2 regions of the Paenisporosarcina macmurdoensis genome follow, and region 1 is predicted to be linked to the other one. Evidence: a T-box and tRNA genes for the amino acid it is inferred to sense, from the RefSeq annotation. Region 1 holds a T-box; the other holds one or more tRNA genes.
What was found. The T-box of region 1 lies ahead of ileS (isoleucine--tRNA ligase). A T-box ahead of a tRNA ligase gene usually reads a tRNA of that ligase, here a tRNA-Ile.
Positions count from the first base shown of each region.

Region 2: it encodes a tRNA-Ile, which carries the amino acid that the T-box ahead of ileS (isoleucine--tRNA ligase) is inferred to sense. The anticodon was not compared.

Region 1 is NZ_JBHSRI010000002.1:474,649-481,535, forward strand. It holds gene ACFPYN_RS02195 (cell division protein SepF) at 1-194, shown strand, start outside; gene ACFPYN_RS02200 (YggT family protein) at 215-475, shown strand; gene ACFPYN_RS02205 (YlmH family RNA-binding protein) at 530-1,318, shown strand; gene ACFPYN_RS02210 (DivIVA domain-containing protein) at 1,417-1,926, shown strand; T-box leader at 1,986-2,210, shown strand; gene ileS (isoleucine--tRNA ligase) at 2,440-5,202, shown strand; gene lspA (signal peptidase II) at 5,302-5,787, shown strand; gene ACFPYN_RS02225 (RluA family pseudouridine synthase) at 5,788-6,714, shown strand.
Region 2 is NZ_JBHSRI010000007.1:207-7,093, forward strand. It holds rRNA gene rrf (5S ribosomal RNA) at 1-102, shown strand, start outside; tRNA gene ACFPYN_RS06490 (tRNA-Val) at 113-188, shown strand; tRNA gene ACFPYN_RS06495 (tRNA-Thr) at 205-280, shown strand; tRNA gene ACFPYN_RS06500 (tRNA-Lys) at 292-367, shown strand; tRNA gene ACFPYN_RS06505 (tRNA-Leu) at 385-469, shown strand; tRNA gene ACFPYN_RS06510 (tRNA-Gly) at 489-563, shown strand; tRNA gene ACFPYN_RS06515 (tRNA-Leu) at 577-665, shown strand; tRNA gene ACFPYN_RS06520 (tRNA-Arg) at 688-764, shown strand; tRNA gene ACFPYN_RS06525 (tRNA-Pro) at 778-854, shown strand; tRNA gene ACFPYN_RS06530 (tRNA-Ala) at 873-948, shown strand; tRNA gene ACFPYN_RS06535 (tRNA-Met) at 966-1,039, shown strand; tRNA gene ACFPYN_RS06540 (tRNA-Ile) at 1,047-1,123, shown strand; tRNA gene ACFPYN_RS06545 (tRNA-Ser) at 1,136-1,228, shown strand; tRNA gene ACFPYN_RS06550 (tRNA-Met) at 1,384-1,460, shown strand; tRNA gene ACFPYN_RS06555 (tRNA-Asp) at 1,464-1,539, shown strand; tRNA gene ACFPYN_RS06560 (tRNA-Phe) at 1,687-1,762, shown strand; tRNA gene ACFPYN_RS06565 (tRNA-Gly) at 1,767-1,840, shown strand; tRNA gene ACFPYN_RS06570 (tRNA-Ile) at 1,851-1,927, shown strand; tRNA gene ACFPYN_RS06575 (tRNA-Asn) at 1,929-2,003, shown strand; tRNA gene ACFPYN_RS06580 (tRNA-Ser) at 2,013-2,103, shown strand; tRNA gene ACFPYN_RS06585 (tRNA-Glu) at 2,111-2,182, shown strand; gene ACFPYN_RS06590 (1,4-dihydroxy-2-naphthoate polyprenyltransferase) at 2,360-3,271, opposite strand; gene ACFPYN_RS06595 (isochorismate synthase) at 3,446-4,828, shown strand; gene menD (2-succinyl-5-enolpyruvyl-6-hydroxy-3-cyclohexene-1-carboxylic-acid synthase) at 4,821-6,539, shown strand; gene menH (2-succinyl-6-hydroxy-2,4-cyclohexadiene-1-carboxylate synthase) at 6,527-6,887, shown strand, end outside.

The sequences.
Region 1 (6,887 bases):
AACGTGCGGTCGTTGTAAACTTACAACGAATTGAAAAAGATCAAGGAATCCGCATTGTGGATTTTTTAAGTGGAACCGTGTATGCTTTAGGCGGAGATATTCAGCGTATTGGTACCGATATATTCCTATGCGCACCTGATACAGTTGAAGTGGCAGGAGCAATTTCAGATTACTTTTATGACGACATACAATAATTGAGGTGTAATTAGTTCTTATGGATTTAGTAATAAGTATTCTACAACAAGTATTATTCTTTTATTCTATTTTGCTCATTGTCTATATTTTCATGTCTTGGGTGCCAAGTACAAGAGAAACAACTATAGGCCGCTTTTTAGAAAAGATTTGTGAGCCATATTTAGAACCGTTTAGACGATTTATCCCACCATTTGGCATGATTGATATTTCGCCAATAGTTGCTATATTAGTATTAAGACTAGCAGGGACAGGACTTGCATCTTTAACAACTTATATTTAAAATCTTGCCTCACTTTCGTGGGGCTTTTTTTGACCATTGAGAGGGAGAACAGAAATGGAACAAGTATTACAGCATTTTCGAAAAGATGAACAACCTTTTATAGAACAAGTTAGTGGGTGGCTTCGGGAAACACAGGATCGCTATGCTCCAAAACTAACTGACTTTTTAGACCCTAGACAACAATTTATTGTACAATCTATGATTGGTCAAAATGACGACGTTATAGTAACTGCATATGGAGAACTTCCTGAAGCCGAACGAAAACGTATGCTGATTTCACCTTCTTACTTTGCTGCAACGGATGAAGACTATGGAATAACTACGTTTTCAATTAAGTACCCTTCTAAATTTATTAAATTAGAACATCCAGATGTATTAGGTTCTCTTATGTCACTGGGTCTTGATCGATCGAAATTTGGTGATATTCGAGTAGATGATAGTCAAATCGAATTTGCTGTAGTATCAGAAATGTCCGATTATGTGACGTCTCATCTAACATCAATTGGTAAATCTAAAATTAAAGTGGAAGAATTGCCACATGATCATCCATATTTAGAAAACAAGGATGTCTGGGTAGAAGAATCACATACGGTAAGTTCGATGAGAATTGATACCATCATTGCCTCTTTGTTTAATGTTTCTAGGCAGAAAGCATCCTTGCTTATTCATAGTGGGAAAGTGAAAGTCAATTGGACAGTTCGAGAACAGCCATCATTCGAACTCCACGAATCGGATTTATTATCAATAAGAGGATTTGGACGAATCCAAATCGGTTTAATTGAAGGACGGACCAAAAAAGACAAAATCCGTCTTCAAATTGGGAGAATCGAGCCAAAATCGTGAAAAATATTCGAATAAATTCGCATTATTGCTTTCATCGTTGACAATGAAAGGTATAATAGTTGGAAACGATGTAAGTTTGTAAAGGGGAGATTTTTGAAATGCCGCTATCACCACTAGATATTCATAACAAAGAGTTTGGTCGTGGATTCCGAGGATACAACGAAGACGAGGTTAACGAATTTTTGGAACAAGTGATTAAAGATTTTGAACTTCTACTTAAAGATAAAAAAGATTTAGAAGAGAAATTGAAATCTTCAAGTGAACGAGTGGGACATTTTACAACGATTGAAATGACTTTGCAAAAGTCAATTGTGGTCGCTCAAGAAGCTGCAGAAGAATTACGTAGAAACTCACAAAAAGAAGCAAAATTAATAGTTAAAGAAGCAGAGAAAAACGCAGACCGTATAGTCAATGAGTCGTTAACTAAAGCTCGTCGCATTGCATTAGAAGTTGAAGATTTGAAAAAACAATCAAAAGTATTCCGCAATCGTTTTAAAATGTTAGTGGAAGCTCAACTTGATTTAATCAATACGGATGACTGGGATCACTTAATGCAATATGAAGTAGATACAAGCCAGCTAGCACGTTTGGATAAAAAAGAGGATTAAGCGTAGCTTGACCATTACGTAATCATTCCCTATAATATCTACATACTGGAATAATATTTAATAAAACGCTGAAAGAGACAGTATTTTGAAAGCACAGATTAGCGATTCGAGGATGGTGAAAGCTCGAACAAGTGGCAATCAATTGAAAATCACTCTTGAGTTAAATCACTGAACTAAGGTTTTGTAAGTGATTTCGGTTTCACACCGTTAATGTGATCTAAGCTGGCAACATATTAATGTGGCAATTAGGGTGGTACCGCGAGTTATAACTTCTCGTCCCTTCATTGGGATGAGGAGTTTTTATTTTTCATTTATTTGCAATGTCTAGCTCCAAGCGCCAGCTCGCACCTCCGCTTCAAGACCTCATGCGAAAACGGGTTTTCGATTCGGTCTTTCCACCGTCGGAGTCGAGCTAAAGTGGCGCTTTACGCTTGGGCCCTCTAAGGAGGGTCATGAAGCCGTTGCGGTTAAAACCGCAGTAGGCTTCGAACCAATATGAAGGAGGTTTTATAGATGGAATACAAAGATACATTATTAATGCCTAAAACAGAATTCCCTATGCGTGGAGGTTTGCCTAACCGTGAACCAGCTATGCAAGAAAAATGGAATGAAATGAAGTTATATGAAAAAGTATTGGATCGAACAAAAGATCGTCCAAGTTTTATTCTTCACGATGGTCCTCCATATGCAAATGGAGATTTGCATATGGGTCACGCATTAAACAAAGTGCTAAAAGATATGATTGTGAGACACAAATCGATGACTGGCTATTACGCGCCATATGTTCCAGGTTGGGATACACACGGTTTGCCAATCGAGCAAGCGTTAGCAAACAAGGGTGTTAATCGTAAAGAAATGACGGTTGCTGAATTCCGTAATTTATGTGAAACATACGCGTATGAACAAATTGACCGCCAACGTAATCAGTTTAAACGTCTAGGTGTGCGTGGGGATTGGGAAAATCCGTACATTACTTTAAAACCGGCTTATGAGTCTCGTCAAATCGAAGTGTTCGGTGAGATGGCTCGTAAAGGCTATATTTACAAAGGTTTAAAACCAGTATATTGGTCTCCATCAAGTGAAACGGCTTTAGCTGAAGCTGAAATCGAATATCAAGACAAAAAATCACCTTCAATTTATGTAAGCTTTGACGTTACAGATGGTAAAGGGATTATTGCTGAAGGTACGAAGATTATGATTTGGACGACTACACCTTGGACAATTCCAGCTAACTTAGGTATCTCAGTTCATCCTGAATTTGATTATGTAATTGTTGAAGTGAGCGGTACGAATTACCTAGTAGCTAAAGACTTATTAGAAAATGTTGCAACAACACTTGAATGGGAATCTTATGAAATCGTTCAAACTGTAAAAGGCGAGCAAATGGATCGCATGGTTGCAAAACATCCTTTATATGATCGTGATTCTCTTGTCATGTTAGGTGAACATGTGACAAATGAAGGCGGTACTGGATGTGTTCATACTGCTCCAGGACACGGGGAAGACGATTTCCAAGTAGGTAAAGCATATGGACTTGAAGTGCTATCTCCAGTTGATGACCGTGGCGTATTGACTGCAGAAGCACCAGGGTTTGAAGGGTTGTTCTATGATAAAGCGAATAAAGTCATTACAGAGGCATTAGAAGCTGCTGGCGCTTTAGAGAAATTAACATTCTTCACACACTCTGCACCACATGATTGGCGTACGAAAAAGCCGGTTATTTTCCGCGCAACTGCTCAATGGTTCGCATCAATCGAAGCATTCCGTGATGAGTTATTACAAGCAATTAAAGACACAACATTCACACCAGCTTGGGGCGAAACACGTCTCTTCAACATGGTCCGTGATCGTGGAGATTGGTGTATTTCTCGTCAACGTGTATGGGGAGTTCCAATCCCAGTTTTCTATGCGGAAGACGGTGAGCCTATTTTAAATGAAGAAACGATTGCCCATGTTTCTAAGTTGTTCCGTGAACATGGATCAACCGTTTGGTTCGAACGTGAAGCAAAAGATTTGTTACCACAAGGCTTTACACATGAAGGTAGCCCAAATGGTCGTTTCTCTAAAGAAACGGATATTATGGATGTGTGGTTCGATTCTGGGTCTTCTCATCAAGCTGTACTAGATGAACGTGACGACTTGGTATATCCAGCTGATCTTTATTTAGAAGGTTCTGACCAGTATCGTGGATGGTTTAATTCATCATTAACTACAAGTGTTGCAATTAACGGCCACGCTCCTTACAAAGGGGTTTTAAGCCACGGATTTACACTTGATGGTGAAGGACGCAAGATGAGTAAATCAATTGGTAACGTGATTGACCCTGCAAAGGTGATGAATCAATTAGGTGCGGATATCCTACGTTTATGGGTGGCATCTGTCGATTACACAGCAGACGTTCGCGTGTCAGATTCGAATTTTAAACAAGTAGCTGAAGTGTATCGTAAAATTCGTAACACATTCCGTTTCTTACACGGAAATGTAACAGACTTTAACCCACAAACAGATCGCGTAGCATTCGAAGACTTACGTGAAGTGGATCAATATATGTTCATGAAACTTCAAGAAATGATTGAAACCGTTCGTAAAGCATATGACAAATACGACTTCGCAAGTGTATATCATACTGTGAACAATTTTGTTTCTTCAGATTTAAGTTCTTTCTATCTCGATATCGCGAAAGATGTTGTCTATATCGAAGGTCATGATCAATTACACCGTCGCGCAATGCAAACTGTTATGTATGATACATTAATTGCGTTATTAAAATTAACTACACCAATTCTGCCGCATACAACAGATGAGCTATGGGTCTTCTTAACACAAGAAACAGAGGAAAGCATTCAATTGACTGACTTCCCAGAAGCAACCACTCATGAATCGTTTGAAGGCTTACGTACAAAATATCAACAGTTGATGCTAGTACGTGATGATGTGTTAAAAGCATTAGAAGAAGCACGAAATGCGAAAACCATCGGTAAATCATTAGAAGCAAAAGTAACGGTTTACGTAAAAAAAGAGTTACTTGAAGCTTTTGATACGACGAAAATTGATTTTGCACAGTTCTTTATCGTTTCAGACTTTACGTTAGCTGGTTTAAAAGAAGAAGCACCAGCAGAAGCTTTAGCTCTTGATGTTGCTTCAGTTATTGTAGTAAAAGCTCAAGGCGAAAAATGTGAACGATGCTGGACAATTTCGTCTAAAGTTGGCGAAAATGATAAACATTCAACACTATGTCCTCGTTGTGCTGACGTGGTTGAGAAGTATTACGTATAAAACTTCATGAAAATGGAGCTGTCCTTATGGGCAGCTCTTTCTGTATGATTGTGTTATGTGGTAAACTAGCTAAGATACTTGCGTAACGGAGGAACATTCGTGTACATTTTTTATTTAGTTGCAATTGTCATTGTGGCAATTGATCAATGGACAAAATGGTTAGTTGTGAAAAATATGGAACTAGGTGAACGAATTGTTTTAATTGATCCTACATTTGGTTTACTTTCCCATCGTAATCGTGGAGCAGCTTGGGGAATGCTAGAAGGACAAATTTGGTTATTTACAATCGTCACTGTAATCGTAATCATTGGTATTTTGTACTACTTTCATAAAGAAGCAAAAGGAAAACCGTTATTTCAACTTAGTTTAATGGTTCTACTTGGTGGTGCTATTGGGAATTTTATTGATCGCTTAGTTCGTGGAGAAGTAGTAGATTTTATAGATGTACTCATCCCAGTAATTAACTATGATTTTCCGATTTTTAACGTTGCAGATGCAGCCTTATCGATTGGCGTAGTCATGCTCATCATCGTATTATTTTTTGAAGAAAAAGCAGAAAATGCTGCAAAGAGAAAAGGTGAATAGATGGAAGATTTTACGTATACAATTTCAGAAGCACAAAAAGGAGAGCGCATCGATAAAGCGCTTGCTATGCTTGAAGCGGATTGGTCTCGTAGCCAAATTCAAATTTGGTTAAAAGATGGTGGCGTTTTAGTTAATGGCGAAACTGTAAAAACAAATTATAAAGTAAGACCGGATGATGTCATTCATGTTACAGTTCCAGATGCGGAACCATTAGATATCGAAGCAGAAGATTTAAATCTTGAAATCGTTTATGAAGATGCCGATGTCCTTGTGGTTAATAAACCTCGTGGTATGGTTGTTCATCCTGCGCCTGGTCATACTTCAGGTACGCTTGTAAATGGCTTAATGCATCAAGTTACCGATTTATCTGGTATCAACGGAATTATGCGTCCGGGGATTGTTCACCGTATAGATAAAGACACTTCTGGCTTATTAATGGTCGCTAAGAACGACAAGGCTCATGTGTCATTAGTAGACCAACTTGTGAAAAAGACAGTCACTCGAAAATATATTGCTTTAGTACACGGTCATATTCCACACGATAAAGGTACAATCGATGCTCCAATTGGTCGCGATGCTCGCGATCGTCAGAGTATGACAGTTGTCGATAGTGGGAAACATGCCGTTACACATTTCCGTGTTCTTGAACGATTTGGCAATTTTACCTTAATTGAATGTCGTTTAGAAACAGGCCGTACTCATCAAATTCGTGTTCATATGAAATACATTGGCTATCCTTTAGCAGGTGATCCGAAATACGGACCGAAGAAAACGATTGAATTTGATGGACAAGCGCTTCATGCTGCTGTAATCGGTTTTATTCATCCACGTACAGAAGAGTACATGGAATATGAAGCACCATTACCTCAAGTATTTACTGACTTGATAGAAGAAATGAAAGATACCGTTGACAGCACAGAGAAGTAAATCTATACTTGTATAAAGTGTAGAGCGAAAGTCAAAGCTCATACCTAACTTTCTAACAATAAAAATTAAATAGAACTCCTTTAAAAACAGTCCAGAGAGGCTGAGAAGGTACTAGTGAACCGTAAAAAAGCGCATGCTGTGTGTTTTGATACGACTAATTTTCTGCATTCACA
Region 2 (6,887 bases), on a different contig from region 1:
CAAAGAGGTCACACCCGTTCCCATACCGAACACGGAAGTTAAGCTCTTTAGCGCCGATGGTAGTTGGGGGTCTCCCCCTGCAAGAGTAGGACGTCGCTGGGCGATTTATTTCGGAGGATTAGCTCAGCTGGGAGAGCATCTGCCTTACAAGCAGAGGGTCGGCGGTTCGAGCCCGTCATCCTCCACCATATTTTTTTACAGTGTGCCGGTGTAGCTCAGCTGGTAGAGCAACTGACTTGTAATCAGTAGGTCGAGGGTTCGACTCCTTTCGCCGGCACCATTAATTTTCGAGAGCCATTAGCTCAGTTGGTAGAGCATCTGACTTTTAATCAGAGGGTCGTAGGTTCGAATCCTACATGGCTCACCATTTTTAAATATTAAGTCGCGGGTATGGCGGAACTGGCAGACGCACTAGACTTAGGATCTAGCGCCGCAAGGCGTGGGGGTTCGACTCCCTTTACCCGCACCATTTTTATAACAACATACGAGCGGAAGTAGTTCAGTGGTAGAACATCACCTTGCCAAGGTGGGGGTCGCGAGTTCGAACCTCGTCTTCCGCTCCAAAACTTCTTAAGTGCCGGGGTGGCGGAACTGGCAGACGCACAGGACTTAAAATCCTGCGGTAGGTGACTACCGTACCGGTTCGATTCCGGTCCTCGGCACCATCTTTTTAAAACAGCATATTTAGCGCCCGTAGCTCAATTGGATAGAGTACTTGACTACGAATCAAGCGGTTAGAGGTTCGAGTCCTCTCGGGCGCGCCATTATTATTAACTTCGGGAAGTAGCTCAGCTTGGTAGAGCACTTGGTTTGGGACCAAGGGGTCGCAGGTTCGAATCCTGTCTTCCCGACCAGTATTTTATCCCTTTTTAGGGGCCTTAGCTCAGCTGGGAGAGCGCCTGCCTTGCACGCAGGAGGTCAGCGGTTCGATCCCGCTAGGCTCCACCAACATTTATAAAGATCCTGGCGGCCTAGCTCAGCTGGCTAGAGCGTACGGTTCATACCCGTGAGGTCGGGGGTTCGATCCCCTCGGCCGCCATTATTTAGGACCTTTAGCTCAGTTGGTTAGAGCAGACGGCTCATAACCGTCCGGTCGCAGGTTCGAGTCCTGCAAGGTCCACCACTTATATATCTCGGAGGTATACCCAAGTTTGGCTGAAGGGATCGGTCTTGAAAACCGACAGGGGAGTAAAATCCCGCGGGGGTTCGAATCCCTCTACCTCCTCCATTTTACTAAGTGTGTGGTATAAATAAATCATCAAACATTACATACATATCTCGCTCTAAAGAAATCGCGAGGGTGGAGAAAATCGTCAAACAAAGATGACGATGGCCACTACGCATAAAGCGTTAAAGCAATTGTGTTTGTAACAATAATATTATCGCGGGGTGGAGCAGCACGGTAGCTCGTTGGGCTCATAACCCAAAGGTCGCAGGTTCAAATCCTGCCCCCGCAACCAAATGGTTCCGTGGTGTAGCGGTTAACATGCCTGCCTGTCACGCAGGAGATCGCGGGTTCGATTCCCGTCGGGACCGCCATTTTTTTAAAGTAATTCTTTAGGAATTTGGCAGAAGCAAAGAAGATCGAGGAAGCAAAATGAGTAAGTGAAGGAGCGTACTAACATACGTGACTAACCGAAAGAAGCTGACAAAGAGATTCAATGCTAGTACAAATTCAACTAATGTGGCTCAGTAGCTCAGTCGGTAGAGCAAAGGACTGAAAATCCTTGTGTCGGCGGTTCGATTCCGTCCTGAGCCACCATATTGCGGGTGTAGTTTAGTGGTAAAACCTCAGCCTTCCAAGCTGATGATGAGAGTTCGATTCTCTTCACCCGCTCCAATTTTTTTGTGGGCCTATAGCTCAGCTGGTTAGAGCGCACGCCTGATAAGCGTGAGGTCGATGGTTCGAGTCCATTTAGGCCCACCATTCCGAAGTAGCTCAGTGGTAGAGCAATCGACTGTTAATCGATTGGTCGTAGGTTCGAGTCCTACCTTCGGAGCCAATTATTTCTGGGGAAGTACTCAAGTGGCTGAAGAGGCGCCCCTGCTAAGGGTGTAGGTCGGTCAAACGGCGCGAGGGTTCAAATCCCTCCTTCTCCGCCAGATGTAAGGCCCCTTGGTCAAGCGGTTAAGACACCGCCCTTTCACGGCGGTAACACGGGTTCGAATCCCGTAGGGGTCATATAGAAAGATGCGCTATCTTCGGGATAGCGTGTTTTTTTATGTCCAAATGTCGAATTATAGGGAATCGTGACATATCGCTCGTGAACCATTCATTATTCTGTTCTTAGTCCTTTCATAAACCACCATACTAAAAACCCGCAAGTGCTTAATAGCGCACTTGCGGGTTTTTTACATATTAAATCAAATAACCAATTAATAAGCCAATACTAAGCAGGAAACCGAATATGGTATTCGTTAATGCAGTATCTTTCATAGCCGGAGCTACTTCAATTGTATGTACTTTTGTTTTAAAAATACGGATTGCATGTATAGGTTTTTTTATACTTACGAATATAAGAAGTGCCCAAGGTGTTAGTACACCCCAAATAACTAAAGCTACGATCCATACATAGGAAACTACGAACAGTGCAAGCAATACATTAATTGCTTGTTTACGACCGATTAATATAGCCATTGTTTTACGGCCACTTTCTTTATCGCCCACTAAATCACGAATATTGTTTGATAGCATAATTGCAGCGACAAGTAGCATACTTGGAACAGACAGTAATAGAGCGATTGTTGTGATGTCACCTGTTTGAATAAAGAATGCTATTAAGACGATTAACATGCCCATAAAAACACCTGAAAATAATTCACCAAAAGGTGTATATGCAATTGGATATGGACCACCAGTATATAAATATCCAATTGCCATTGCTACAGCTCCAACAACAGCTAATAGCCAAGTGGTTTGGATGCAAATATAGATACCTAATAAGATCGAGATAGCATAAAGCAGTAATGCAAGTATCATGACTGTTTTTGGTTTAACGCCATTTCGTACAATGGCACCACCAATTCCGACCGATTTTTCAGTATCTAACCCTCTTGCAAAATCATAGTACTCATTAAACATATTTGTAGCTGCTTGGATGAGCATGCTTGCAAATAACATGGCGAAAAATAATGGCCAATGTATATTTGTATAAGAAATTGCAATCATTGTTCCTAGAAATACCGGGACGAATGATGCTGTTAACGTATGAGGTCTTGTTAATTGCCACCATATACGCCAGCCAGTATCGGCTTTTAAATCGTGTGACATATAGTCTCCGCTCCTTCTTCTTTTTTCACCTCCCTTATTGTACTTCAACAACTTAATTATGGGTAGATTGTTTGCTTATCGGATGCCGAATCGGGATAAAAGAGGTATGATAGAAGGTATGATATTGAGGGAACTTTACTTTTTTGTAAAGTCCTATTTACGGAGGGAAGCTGGATGAATCGTAAGACATTTACATCCACAGAATACGCAGTTGAAGAGCTATCATCAGCTGTACATTTTTATACTGAAACGATTGAAGTTAATGGATTATCCTCAATTGCTTTTTTTGAAGCAGGCGAGTCATATAAAGGGAAAAGATTTTATTGGCAAAACCGTGAAAAAACCTTTACCTTAGTTGGCATTGGACATGCACATGTTATTACAAGCTCATCTGAGGACAGCCGGTTTGAAGAAGTAGATAAACAATGGAATGAACTCTGCTCTAAAATTGTCAATGAAGAACAGGATTTACAGCCTATACTATTTGGTGGGTTTTCGTTTGACCCTGCAAATCATTTGTCTTCCGAGTGGGATATATTCCCCTCGGCATACTTTGCTGTGCCATCATTTCAACTTGTCATTCGTGATGACAGAGTTTTTATTAGTATTCATTTAGTTACAAGTGAATTAGACTCACAACATCTATTTGATCATCTACGTTCAGAGCGTGACGATTTGATTCATGCAGCACAAGTAAAGGAATTAAAACCATATGCAAAACCACTGTTAACGAATTTAGAAGAACGTTTTAAGGAACTGTATTTAGATGCAGTTTCTCATGTTACAAAGTTAATTCATGCTGGGGAAGCACAGAAAGTCGTGATTGCCCGTTCGTTATCCTTAACATTTGCAGAAGATGTCAATTCACCCTCTGCTATGTATCATGTATCAAAGGAGCAACCAGAAAGTTTTCTTTTTGGTTTGGAACTTGGAGATAATTTGTTTTTTGGAGCGACACCTGAACGATTAGTAAAGGTTGAAAATCGCAGAGCACTTTCTACTTGTTTGGCTGGCTCTATTAACCGGGGACAAACTGCAACAAAAGATCAACAACTAGGCAATGACTTACTGCAAGATTCAAAAAACCGTGAAGAACATCAATATGTAGTCGATATGATTACAAGTGTATTTAAACAGTATTGTGATGATGTTAAAGTGCCGAAGTTTCCTAAGTTAATGAAAATTCGTGACATTCAACATTTATTTACACCTGTAGAAGGTCATTTACAAAAAGGACAAGGCTTGCTTCAACTAGTAAAAGACTTGCATCCCACTCCGGCATTAGGTGGCGAACCGCGTGCAGATGCCATGGCCATTATTCGAATGGTGGAGCAAATGAATCGTGGATATTATGCAGCTCCTGTTGGCTGGATTGATGCTGAAGGAAATGGAGAATTTGCAGTGGCCATTCGTTCTGCCTTATTAAATAAACAAAAGGCATATCTTTATGCTGGTGGAGGCATTGTAGCAGATTCGGATCCAACATCGGAATACGCAGAGACGTTAGTGAAATTTAGACCGATGTTACGAACTCTTGGAGGCAAGTTAAATGGATAATCGTGCAAACTTAACCGAGTACGTTCATACGATCGTGCAAACTTTTCTTCAAGCTGGTGTTCAGGATGTTGTGATCAGTCCAGGTTCTCGCTCTACTCCTCTTGCTTATGCCTTTAGTCAAACACAAGCATTTAACACATATATGCAAATTGACGAGCGTTCAGCTGGATTCTTTGCTTTAGGGTTGGCAAAAGCTAAACAAAATCCAGTGTTGCTGCTTTGTACTTCTGGAACTGCAGCAGCTAACTATTTCCCGTCAATTGTGGAAGCAAACTATGCACGAATTCCACTCATTGTGTTAACGGCAGACAGACCTCACGAGTTGCGAGAAGTTGGCGCACCGCAAGCTATAAATCAAGTTCAATTATATGGGAATCACGTTAAATGGAGTGTGGATTTTCCTTTAGCGGACGGCTATAAAGAAACGATCCCTTTTGTCGAGAGACATACTGGACGAGCAGTTACTTTTGCAAAGGCAGCACCGATGGGTCCCATACACATAAATATCCCGTTTCGCGAGCCGTTACTACTCGATTTTGAGTACGAAGTACAACCATCAACGTACCAACAATCGATTACCGGATCAATTGTTGCTTCTCAATCATCCATTAAATTGGTTGAAGAGATGATGGTGAATACCAAGAGGGGATTCATAATTGTTGGTGAACTATCTGGTGATTTCTCAAAACAAGATTTTTGGGCTTTCGCTAAATCACTTCAGTGGCCAATAATAGCTGATGCACTTTCCCAACTTCGTACGGAAGTTCCTGAAGAATGCCGACATTTATTGATAGATCAATACGATGCTCTGTTGAAAAGTGGGAATTTTAAAAAGGCAATAAACCCAGATTTAGTCTTGCGATTTGGTGCACAACCTGTGTCAAAACCACTTTCTCTTTTCTTGAAAGAATATAGACCTGCTGTCTATATCGTCATTGATGAAGATCCTTTATTCCGTGATTCTTTAGGTGTAGTGACTCATCATATACAGTCAATTCCGCAAGTATTTTGGAATGACGTCAATCAAGTACAAACTAATGAAACACTGAACATCTGGACACAAGCGAATTCGGTTGCAACGGAACATATTGAACGTTACATTGACGACCAACAAGATGAAGGTGCATTTGCTGGAAAATTATTTAATTTATTAGCTGATGGTAGTGATTTAATCTCGGGAAGCAGCATGCCAATTCGTGATGTCGATACTTTCTTTAATCAAACAACCAAAGATATCGCTATCTATGCTAATCGTGGAACAAATGGCATTGACGGGGTGGTATCAACTGCTCTCGGCATACAACAAGCTAGAAAGCGTCCCACAACCCTTTTAATTGGTGATATCTCCTTTTTACACGATAGTAATGGCTTATTGGTCACTCGTTTTCACGACACTGATCTTACCATCGTTGTGATGAATAATGACGGAGGGGGCATTTTCTCATATCTACCGCAGTCCAAGGAAGAAACATATTTTGAGAAGTTGTTCGGAACGCCAACAGGTTTAACATTTGATTCTATCGCAACTATGTATCAAGCAGAATATTTTGCTGTCGATTCAATGGAAGCATTTGAAGATGCTTTAACTACCCTTAAACACAAGGATTTACGCATCATTGAAGTGAAGACGAATCGTCAAGAAAATGTGATAGCTCATCGTCATTTATGGAGCGACATCACCGAGGAGTTAGATCAACTGTGGAGCAATTAATCAAAAGTGTTCGAGGAGTAAAGATTGGTTATTCCATCATGAATAAAGAGGCATCTGAGACGATGGTTTTTTTGCATGGTTTTACAGGAAGCACGAAAACTTGGGAACCCATCATAGAATGCTTACCTCCAAAAGTCAGATGTATTACAGTGGATTTATTGGGACATGGTAAGACGGATGCTCCTCAAGAAACACGACGCTATGAAATGAAAGAGCAACTTCTGGATTTACAGACGCTGTTTGTTTCGCTTCAAGTAACTGATTTTACGCTCGTTGGTTATTCGATGGGGGGACGTATTGCCCTTGCTTATGCCATTACTTATCCAAAATTTGTTAGACGCTTAGTAT